One region of the Streptomyces sp. NPDC054956 genome, then DNA from elsewhere that is predicted to be linked to it. Evidence: predicted binding sites of a transcription regulator. Region 1 holds the regulator's gene; the other holds the start of a gene.
The links. The regulator HspR, encoded in region 1, represses chaperone genes until heat shock. The targets are predictions, from matches to a motif close to TTGAGNNNNNNNNNCTCAA.
Positions count from the first base shown of each region.

Region 2: the regulator HspR is predicted to act here: its motif matches at 2,289-2,307, upstream of lon (endopeptidase La).

Region 1 is NZ_JBSGXB010000135.1:5,234-10,390, forward strand. Features, by position in the region: gene dnaK (molecular chaperone DnaK) at 1-211, shown strand, start outside; gene grpE (nucleotide exchange factor GrpE) at 211-882, shown strand; gene dnaJ (molecular chaperone DnaJ) at 928-2,118, shown strand; gene ACWGDE_RS21345 (heat shock protein transcriptional repressor HspR) at 2,120-2,572, shown strand; gene ACWGDE_RS21350 (helix-turn-helix transcriptional regulator) at 2,835-3,848, opposite strand; gene ACWGDE_RS21355 (hypothetical protein) at 3,952-4,158, shown strand; gene ACWGDE_RS21360 (Rieske (2Fe-2S) protein) at 4,158-4,469, shown strand; gene ACWGDE_RS21365 (pyridoxamine 5'-phosphate oxidase family protein) at 4,617-5,054, opposite strand.
Region 2 is NZ_JBSGXB010000068.1:5,622-10,778, forward strand. Features, by position in the region: gene ACWGDE_RS14185 (sulfurtransferase) at 1-639, shown strand, start outside; gene ACWGDE_RS14190 (allene oxide cyclase barrel-like domain-containing protein) at 665-1,189, opposite strand; gene ACWGDE_RS14195 (DUF4097 family beta strand repeat-containing protein) at 1,451-2,224, shown strand; gene lon (endopeptidase La) at 2,330-4,726, shown strand; gene ACWGDE_RS14205 (MarR family winged helix-turn-helix transcriptional regulator) at 4,909-5,157, shown strand, end outside.

The DNA of each region.
Region 1 (5,157 bases):
CAAGGGCGAGGACACCGCCGAGATCCGCACCGCGACCGAGAAGCTCGCCGCGGTCAGCCAGAAGCTGGGCCAGGCGATCTACGCCGACGCGCAGGCCGCCCAGGGTGCCGCCGGTGCCGCGGGCGCCGACGCCGGCCAGGCCAAGGCCGACGACGACGTCGTCGACGCCGAGATCGTCGACGACGAGAAGCCGAAGGGCGGCGCTGCCTGATGTCGGAGGAGACCGCGGGCTTCGAGGAGAAGCCCGAAGTCCCCACCGGCGCGGGCGCGGACGACGCGGCCGCCGAGCCGAAGACCGCCGACTCCTCGAAGGAGAAGTCGGCGGCTCCGGCCGGGGACGTAAGCGCGGATGTGGCCCTGCTCGCCCAGCTGGACCAGGCCCGTACGGCGCTCGGTGAGCGCACCACGGACCTCCAGCGGTTGCAGGCGGAGTACCAGAACTACCGCCGTCGTGTGGAGCGGGACCGGATCGCCGTCAAGGAGATCGCGGTCGCGTCCCTCCTGACGGAGCTCCTCCCGACCCTGGACGACATCGGCCGGGCGCGGGAACATGGCGAGCTGGTCGGCGGCTTCAAGTCGGTGGCCGAATCGCTGGAGACCGCGGCGGCCAAGATGGGCCTGCAGCAGTTCGGCAAGGAGGGCGAGCCCTTCGACCCGACGATCCACGAGGCCCTGATGCACTCGTACGCGCCGGACGTCACCGAGGACACCTGCGTGGCGATCCTGCAGCCGGGGTACCGGATCGGCGAGCGTACGATCCGCCCCGCGCGGGTCGCGGTGGCCGAGCCCCAGCCGGGCACGGCGCCGAAGTCCGAGGCCGCGGAGGCCGATGCCTCGTCGGACCCGTCGGACAAGGACGCGGATGCCCCCGACAAGGGCTGAAGCTGAACACGTAGTACTGAAGGCACGAGAGGAGGGACACCGGGGATGAGCACGAAGGACTTCGTCGAGAAGGACTACTACAAGGTTCTCGGTGTCCCGAAGGACGCCACCGAGGCCGAGATCAAGAAGGCGTACCGGAAGCTCGCCCGCGAGTTCCACCCGGACGCCAACAAGGGCGACGCCTCGGCCGAGGAGCGCTTCAAGGAGATCTCCGAGGCGAACGACATCCTCGGCGACGCCAAGAAGCGCAAGGAGTACGACGAGGCCCGCGCCCTGTTCGGCAACGGGGGCTTCCGCCCCGGTCCGGGCGGGGGCGGCGGCTCGTTCAACTTCGACCTCGGCGACCTCTTCGGCGGTCAGCAGCCGGGCGGCGCGGGCGGCGGCTTCGGCGGCGGCCTGGGCGACGTCTTCGGTGGCCTGTTCAACCGCGGCGGCGCCGGCGCGGGTGCGGGAACCCGTACCCAGCCGCGCCGCGGCCAGGACATCGAGTCGGAGGTCACCCTCTCCTTCACGGAGGCGGTGGACGGGGCCACGGTCCCGCTCCGGATGTCCTCGCAGTCGCCCTGCAAGGCCTGCTCGGGCACCGGCGACAAGAACGGCACGCCCCGCGTGTGCCCGACCTGCGTCGGCACCGGACAGGTCTCGCGCGGCAGCGGCGGCGGCTTCTCGCTGACCGACCCCTGCGCGGACTGCAAGGGCCGCGGCCTGATCGCCGAGACCCCCTGCGACGTCTGCAAGGGCAGCGGCCGGGCCCGTTCCTCCCGCACCATGCAGGTCCGGATCCCGGCGGGGGTCTCCGACTCCCAGCGGATCCGGCTGCGCGGCAAGGGAGCCCCGGGCGAGCGCGGCGGCCCCTCCGGCGACCTCTACGTCGTCGTGCACGTCGACGCGCACCCGGTCTTCGGCCGCAAGGACGACAACCTCACGGTGACCGTCCCGGTGACGTTCGCGGAGGCGGCGCTGGGAGCCGACATCAAGGTCCCGACCCTGAACGGCCCCTCGGTGACGCTGAAGCTGCCCCCGGGCACCCCCAACGGCCGTACGATGCGGGCCCGCGGCAAGGGCGCGGTCCGCAAGGACGGCACCCGCGGCGACCTGCTCGTCACGGTGGAGGTGGCGGTCCCGGCCGAGTCCGAGCTGAACGACAAGGCCCGTGAGGCCCTGGAGCTGTACCGCGAGGCGATGGAGTCCCAGGACCCGCGCTCCGCGCTGTTCGAGTCCGCGAAGGGAGCATGACATGGACGGCCGCCGCAGGAGCCACTACCAGCTCACGGACGACACACCGGTGTACGTGATCTCGGTGGCCGCCCAGCTCTCGGGTCTGCACCCGCAGACCCTGCGCCAGTACGACCGCCTCGGCCTGGTCTCCCCGGACCGCACGGCCGGGCGCGGCCGGCGCTACTCGGCCCGCGACATCGAGCTGCTCCGCACGGTGCAGGCGCTGTCGCAGGACGAGGGCATCAACCTGGCCGGTATCAAGCGGATCATCGAGCTGGAGAACCAGGTCGCCGCGCTCCAGCAGCGCGTGGCCGAGCTCTCCAGCGCGGTCGACGGCGCGGCCGCCGTCCTCCAGCAGCGCGAGGCCCAGGTCCACGCCTCGTACCGCCGCGACCTGGTCCCGTACCAGCCCCCGCATCCGGGCAACGCCCTGGTGGTCTGGCGTCCGGCCCCGAAGCGCCCGCTGGACTGAGCCCGTCCCGCAGACGGACCCGTACGTACGAGGAAGGCCCCGCCCGGATGATCCGGGCGGGGCCTTCCTCATGTACCAGGTCCGGCCCGACATGGTCTCGGGCCGGCCGCCGGCGTACTCGGCGGTGCTGGAGTGCGGAGATGTACATCCACCCGGGGGTCGGAACCGGCCAGTTCGACGTGTGCCGCCGGCAATGCCGACGCCGGCTGCGAGTGGCTCATTCAGGGCGGCACGCCCGCGTTCCGCGCCCTGCGCGCCGCCCTCAGAGCTCGTGGTCCTCCAGGATTCCCGACTGTGCGATGAGGAAGCCGAGTTGGGCCCGGCTGCCGCTGCCCAGCGAGGCCGCCAGCTTGGCGATGTGGGCCCGGCAGGTCCGTACGTTCATCCCCAGCCGGCGCGCGATGGCCTCGTCCACGTGCCCCTCGATGAGGAGCTGGGCGATGGACCGCTGGACGCCTGAGATGCCGCCGGGGGTGTGCCGGTAGGTGACCTCCGCCGTCAGCGGCACGGCGCGGTGCCACAGCTGCTCGAACACCTTGATGAGGTAGTCGACCAGCCCCGGATGGCGCAGCTCCAGGGCCGTGCGCCGGTCGTCGCTGGTGGGGATGAACGCCACGGTGCGGTCGAAGATCATGAGACGCTCTATGAGTTCCTCGAGCGTGCGGATCTCCACCTTCCCCGCGGAGATCCGGTCCACGTAGGCGAGCGTGCCCTGGCTGTGCCGCACCGTGTGCTGGTAGAGCGTACGGATCCGCACCCCGCGGTTGACCAGTGGCGCGGCGCGCTCCAGCGCCTCCGTGAGCACGGATGTGGAGCGGGCCCCGCCCGGCTGTACGGTCAGCACTTCGGTGTGGCACTCGGCGGTGGCCATGTCGAGGGCCGCGTGGATCTGGTCGAAGCCCTCCAGCACGGTGATGGCGTGGGTGTTCGCGGGGCTCTGGGCGCTGATGGCCAGAAACGGCTCGAATGCGTCGGTGAGATCTATGGTGTCTCGGCGGCGGTCCTGAATCTCGCGTTCGAGCGGGTGGAGCCGCTGGGCGAGTGCGACGGACGGCGGAACCGCGCGCAGTTGGTTCGCGTCATCGGGGTCGGGTCTCAGTAGAGCGAATTCGAGCAGGCAGGGGGCGTTCTCGACTTCGCTGCGCGCGACCCGGCCGGTGCTCAGCGCCGCCGTGTAGAGCCGCGTCCCCTCGGTGCACATGGACGTGACGGGGTGGGGATGTGTCGGTTTTGTGTCGCTTCTGGGCAAATCTCCACCCCCCAGGGTCCTGAACATGCAAGAACATGATGCATCGTCCCTGTGGCAGTGACGTGCCCGAATGAGCCATCGTCTGACACGCGGGGGAGAAGATTTCCATCAAGTGAGGACGAAGCCGACCATGTACAAGAGAATGCTTCGCTCGGTACTTGCCATTGGGTTCTCCGCTGTTGCGGTCTTTGGGGCAGTCAGTGCCGTCGGCGGGGACGTGGGGGGCACCGACACGCTCGCCGGGACGATAGGCAAGCCGGATCTCGGCTGGGACTCGGCTCCCAACGATCTCGGCACTGCCACCACCGCATCCACCAACGACCTTGGCTGGGACTGATGACCCCCGACGACAGCGGCTTCCGCCGCGAAATGGCCTCCGCGTACCGCTCGGGCTGGCAGTTCATCGATCTCACCAGCGCCATTCCTTATGCCGGTGACTCGCTGAAGGTCACCCTGTTCGGTCAGCCGATCATCGTCGTCCGCGAGGAGGACGAGGACGTCCGGGCCTACCGGTGTCTTCGTCGCCCGCGCGGCGCCCCGCAGCCCGTCCGCTGCGAAATCCGGTACGGCATGGTCTTCGTCAATCTGGACCAGCGTGATCACCAGCTGTTTGAGCCCGAATCCGCCGCCACCCCCCGCAGTGCCTGAAGCGATTCCCCCGTCGTCGCCGATCGCTCAGGCGCTACCCCCACACAGCGACGCCATCGTGGACCTGACCACGATGGCGTCGCTGTGATGTCCGTGTCCAGTAGTTGAACCGGACAAGGTCGAACAAAGCGCGGCCGGAGTGCCCGCCTATGCCCGCCCCATCGCCCGGTCCAGGGTGATCTCCATGACCACGCGGTCCGGGTTCGGCGACGGCGTCCGCCCGTAGCGCTCCGCGTAGCGGCGTACCGCCTCCGCGACCGAGGCCTCGTCCGTACGGATCACCGCGCGGCCCTCCAGGGTCGCCCAGCGGCGCCCCTCCATCTGGCACACCGCGACCCGGGCCCCGCCCCGCGCGCCGGCGTCCGTGCCCTGCGCCGCCAGGACGTTGCGGATCTTCTTGCTGTGCTTGTTGCTGATCACCCGCGCCAGCCCGGCTTCCGGGTCGTACGTCACGCCCACCGGAACCACGTGCGGGGTGCCGTCGGGGCGCGGGGTCGTCAGGGTGCACACGTGCCGCTCCCGCCAGAAGGCGAGGTACTCGGGCGTCGGGTTGAGTACGTCATGAGCTGTGGAGGATGCCGACATGTCCGAAGGGTACGATCCCCAGCCTTGAGTGGAATAGACTCAACTTTGTGCAGGTTATCCGTGTGAACCAGGGTGAACTGAACTACCGGCAAGCCCGCACACC
Region 2 (5,157 bases), on a different contig from region 1:
GCCGCCTTCGCCGAGGCCATGCGGGCCCTCGGCGTCGACGACACCAGCACGGTCGTCGCGTACGACGGCGCCGGCCTCTACTCCAGCGCCCGCGCCTGGTGGATGCTGCGCGCGATGGGCTTCGACCGGGTCGCCGTCCTCGACGGCGGGCTGCCCGCCTGGCTCGCCGCCGGGCGGGCGGTGGAGGAGCGCGGACCGGGGTACGAGGGCCCGCGCGGCTCCTTCACCGCCCGGCCCCGCGCCGGGCTGCTGGTGGACGGGGCCACCGTCTCGGCGGCGCTGGCCGACCCGGCCGCCGCCGTGCTCGACGCCCGTACCCGCGAGCGCTTCGCCGGCACCGCCCCCGAACCCCGCCCGGGCCTGCGCGGCGGCCACATGCCGGGCGCGGTCAACCTGCCCTTCGGTGAACTCCAGGGACCCGACGGCCTGATGCGGCCCGCCGCCGAGCTCCGTACGGCCTTCGGGGCGGTGGCGGGGGAGCGGGAACGGCTGTACTTCAGCTGCGGGTCGGGGGTCACCGCCTGTGTCCTCGCCCTCGGCGCCGACCTCGCCGGCTACCGCGAACTCGCGGTGTACGACGGCTCCTGGAGCGAGTGGGGGGTCCCGTCACCGGACCGGCCCGTCGTCCAGGGGCGTTAGGCCCGCGAGGGCCGGTCGGTGCCGGTCAGTACTCGATGTCGATCGTGAAGCGCCGCATGCCCGTGCCGATCGTTTCGGCGTGGACCGTGCCGCTGGCCCGGCGGTACTTCCCGGTGCCGCCGGTGATCGCGTTGTCGAACGACGGGGGAGGGCCCGCCTTGAGGATGCCGAAGTACATCCCCTGGGCGGTGAGCTGGCCGTCCGGGAGGGTGTAGGTCACGACGCACTCCTCCGCTCCGCCGGGGTCCTCCGTCAACGCCGCCCGGGTGGTGGTGCAGAAGCCGCCGGTCTCGCCCACCTTCTTGCCGTCCTCGTCGGTGAGGATCGAGCGGACGACGGTCCGGTCGCCCTGGGCGGCGGGGCCGTTGAGGTTGACGGGGAAGCGCGACTGCTCCGCGAGCGTGCCGGTGAGCGTGATGACCTTGTGTTTCCTGGGGTTGGAGTGGGTGGCATCGTGGTCCGCCGTGGAGGCGGTCGCGAGCGGGGCGCAGACGAGGAGGGTGACCAGCGCGGTCGTCGCGCCGAGGCAGGCCGTTCGGATGGGTCGCATCGTGTGGCTCCTGAGGTTGTTGACGCATCGTGGATGCTCACGGACGGTCAGGTGACAAAACGGTCATGCGATTTCATTCATAACCGCGGCCCCGCCGCCGCCCGGAGCGCCGGGGTCCGACCCTCCGGCAGGTCCGACCGATCGGACCAACCCGGGACGCGGCCGGGACCGCGCTCGCCCGCGGGAGACGGGGGTTAACCCCACCCGGGCCCGGGCACGGGCCCCATGCCGCGCCGAGGCCCCGACCGGCACGATCGGTCCATGACCACGAAGACGAGTTCGCGCGCCGCAGCCACCACCGTCGCCACCGCCACCGCGGCTGCCCTCGCCGCCGGGCTGCTGCTCACCGGCTGCTCCATCGGCTCCCTCGCGGGCCCGCGCAAGACGGCGAGCGCCGACACCACGGTGGCGGAGGCCATCGGCTCGGTCGACGTGTCGGACGCCCGCAGCGGCTCCATCGAGGTGACGCCCGGCAGCGGACCGGGCGTCACCGTCCGCCGCACCGTCCACTACCGGGGCGACGCCGTGCCCGAGCCCGCCCAGCGGGTCGCCGACGGGGTGCTGACCCTCACCAACGGCAGCTGCGGCGACCGGTGCTCCATCGACTACCGGCTGGAGGTGCCGGCCTCCGCCACGGTCAGGCTCGACGGCAGCAGCGGCCGCGTCACGGTGACGGGGGTGGCCGCGGCCGAGGTGGAGACCTCCTCCGGCTCCGTCCGGGTGGACCGGATCGCCGGCCCGCTGAAGATCCGTACGTCCTCCGGCTCGATCGACGCCCAGAACCTGGGCGGGGCCGGGGCGGACGCGCGTTCCGAATCCGGCGACGTCCGCCTCGCCTTCGCGAAGGCCCCCTCCTCGGTCGCCGTGGAAACCAGCTCGGGCGAAGCGCAGCTGAAGCTTCCGCGGGCCCCGTACGCGCTCGACGTCTCCACCACCTCCGGCGAACGGGACGTCACCCTCCCGGCGGACCCGTCCGCCGCCGCCCGCCTCGCGGTGCGCACGACGTCGGGCGACATCCGGATCTCGGCGGTCTGACCCGTCCGGGGGCTGTTCGCCCCGGGCGAACGGGCGTTGGGGAACATTGGGGCGCGCACATGCATTGAGTCGGCATAGCTCAACTTCACTGCCGGAGGGAAGATCATGGCTTCGACGTCCGTAACGCTCACCCTGCCCGTGCTGCCGCTCGACGACGAGGTCGTGCTGCCCGGGATGGTCGTCCCGCTGGACCTGTCCGATGCCGAGGTGCGAGGCGCGGTGGAGGCCGCACAGGCCGCCGCCGGAACCGGGAAGCCGAAGGTGCTCCTCGTGCCCCGGGTCGACGGGAAGTACACCGGGACCGGGGTGCTGGGGACCGTCGAGCAGGTGGGACGGCTCTCCGACGGGGACCCGGGGGCGCTGATCAGGGGCCGCGGGCGGGTCCGGATCGGGGCCGGGACCACCGGGCCCGGGACCGCGCTCTGGGTCGAGGGCGAGACCGTGGACGAGAGCGTCCCCGATCCGCTGCCCGGGGCCGTCACCGAGCTCGTCAAGGAGTACAAGGCGCTCGCCACCAGCTGGCTCAAGAAGCGCGGGGCCTGGCAGGTCGTGGACCGGGTCCAGCAGATCGAGGGCGTGGGCGCCCTCGCCGACAACTCCGGATACTCGCCCTTCCTGACCGTGGCGCAGAAGGTCGAACTGCTGGAGACGGCCGAACCCGTGGCCCGGCTGCGGCTCGCGGTCAAGGCGCTCAGCGACCACCTCGCCGAGCAGGACGTGGCCGAGTCCATCGCCAAGGACGTCCAGGACGGGGTGGAGAAGCAGCAGCGGGAGTTCCTGCTCAAGCGGCAGCTGGAGGCCGTGCGCAAGGAACTGCGCGAACTGGGCGGGGAGAAGGAGGGCGAGGAGTCCGACGACTACCGGGCCCGGGTCGAGGCCGCGGACCTGCCCGAGAAGGTACGGGAGGCCGCGCTCAAGGAGGTCGACAAGCTGGAGCGCTCCAGCGACCAGTCCCCCGAGGGTTCCTGGATCCGCACCTGGCTGGACACCGTCCTCGAACTGCCCTGGAACGAGCGGACCGAGGACGAGTACGACATCCGCGGCGCGCGGGCCGTCCTGGACGCGGAGCACGCCGGGCTCAGCGACGTGAAGGACCGGATCACCGAGTACCTGGCGGTGCGCAAGCGCCGCTCCGAGCGCGGGATGGGCGTCGTCGGCGGGCGCCGGGGCGGGGCCGTGCTCGCCCTCGTGGGTCCTCCCGGCGTGGGCAAGACCTCGCTCGGCGAATCCGTCGCGCACGCCATGGGGCGCAAGTTCGTCCGCGTGGCCCTCGGCGGCGTCCGCGACGAGGCCGAGATCCGCGGGCACCGGCGTACGTACGTGGGCGCGCTGCCCGGCCGGATCGTACGGGCGATCAAGGAGGCCGGGTCGCTGAACCCGGTGGTCCTGCTCGACGAGATCGACAAGGTCGGCTCCGACTTCCGCGGGGACCCGGCGGCGGCGCTGCTGGAGGTCCTGGACCCGGCGCAGAACCACACCTTCCGGGACCACTACCTGGAGGTGGAGCTCGACCTCAGCGACGTGGTCTTCCTCGCGACGGCCAACGTGCTGGAGGCCATCCCCGAGGCCCTCGCCGACCGCATGGAACTGGTGCGCCTGGACGGCTACACCGAGGACGAGAAGGTCGTCATCGCCCGCGACCACCTGCTGCCCCGGCAGCTGGAGCGCGCCGGGCTGGGCGCCGAGGAAGTGGTCCTGGAGGAGGACGCGCTGCGCAAGCTGGCCGGGGAGTACACCCGCGAGGCGGGCGTGCGCACCCTGGAGCGCGCCATCGCCCGGCTGCTGCGCAAGGTGGCCTCCCAGCACGAGCTGGGGGAGCGGGAGCTGCCGTACCGGATCGGCGCCGGAGAGCTGCGGGGGCTGATCGGGCGGCCGCACCACGTGCCGGAGTCCGCGCAGGACCCCTCCGAGCGGCGCACCGCCGTGCCCGGCGTGGCCACCGGTCTCGCCGTGACCGGCGCCGGGGGCGACGTCCTGTTCGTCGAGGCCTCGCTGGCCGACCCCGAGACGGGCGCGGCCGGGCTCACGCTGACCGGCCAGCTCGGCGACGTGATGAAGGAGTCGGCGCAGATCGCGCTCAGCTTCCTGCGTTCGCACGGGGCCGAGCTGGAACTCCCGGTCGCGGACCTGAAGGACCGGGGCGTGCACATCCACTTCCCGGCGGGCGCGGTGCCGAAGGACGGCCCGAGTGCGGGCATCACGATGACGACGGCGCTGGCCTCGCTGCTGTCCGGGCGGCAGGTCCGCACGGACGTGGCGATGACCGGGGAGGTCTCGCTGACCGGGCGGGTGCTGCCGATCGGCGGGGTCAAGCAGAAGCTGCTGGCCGCGCACCGGGCCGGGCTGACCACCGTCATCATCCCCAAGCGCAACGAGGCCGACCTGGACGACGTCCCGGCCGAGGTGCTGGAGGGGCTGGAGGTGCACCCGGTGACGGACGTACGCCAGGTGCTGGAGCTGGCCCTCGTCGCCGACGCGGTCCCGGTGACCGTCGCCGCCTGAGGGCGGGCCGCGCCCGAGGGCGGGCCGTGCCCTGCCTTCAGGCCGTGCCCTGCCTTCAGGCCGCGGCCTGAAGGCTTCCGCCCCCAGGTCAGGGCCCGGGATCCCGCTCCGGCGGGGCCCCGGGCCCGCGGCGTACCCGCTGCGAAATACTGGTGCTTCACCCACCACCGAAGGAGCGGGCCGTGCACGGGAGCGAAGACCAGGAGTTCCTTGCCCTGGAGCGGGAACTGTCCGTCCTCCTCCGGCGTGCCCGCGCATCCTCCGGGGAGATGGCCCGCGCCCTGCACCCGGAGCTGGAACCGGCCGCGTACGGCCTCCTGGTACGCCTGGAGGCCGCCGGTCAGCAGCGGGCGACCGAGCTCGCCGCGTACTTCGGGGTCGGCAAGGCCACCATGAGCCGGCAGCTGCGCGCCCTGGAGGTCCTGGGCCTG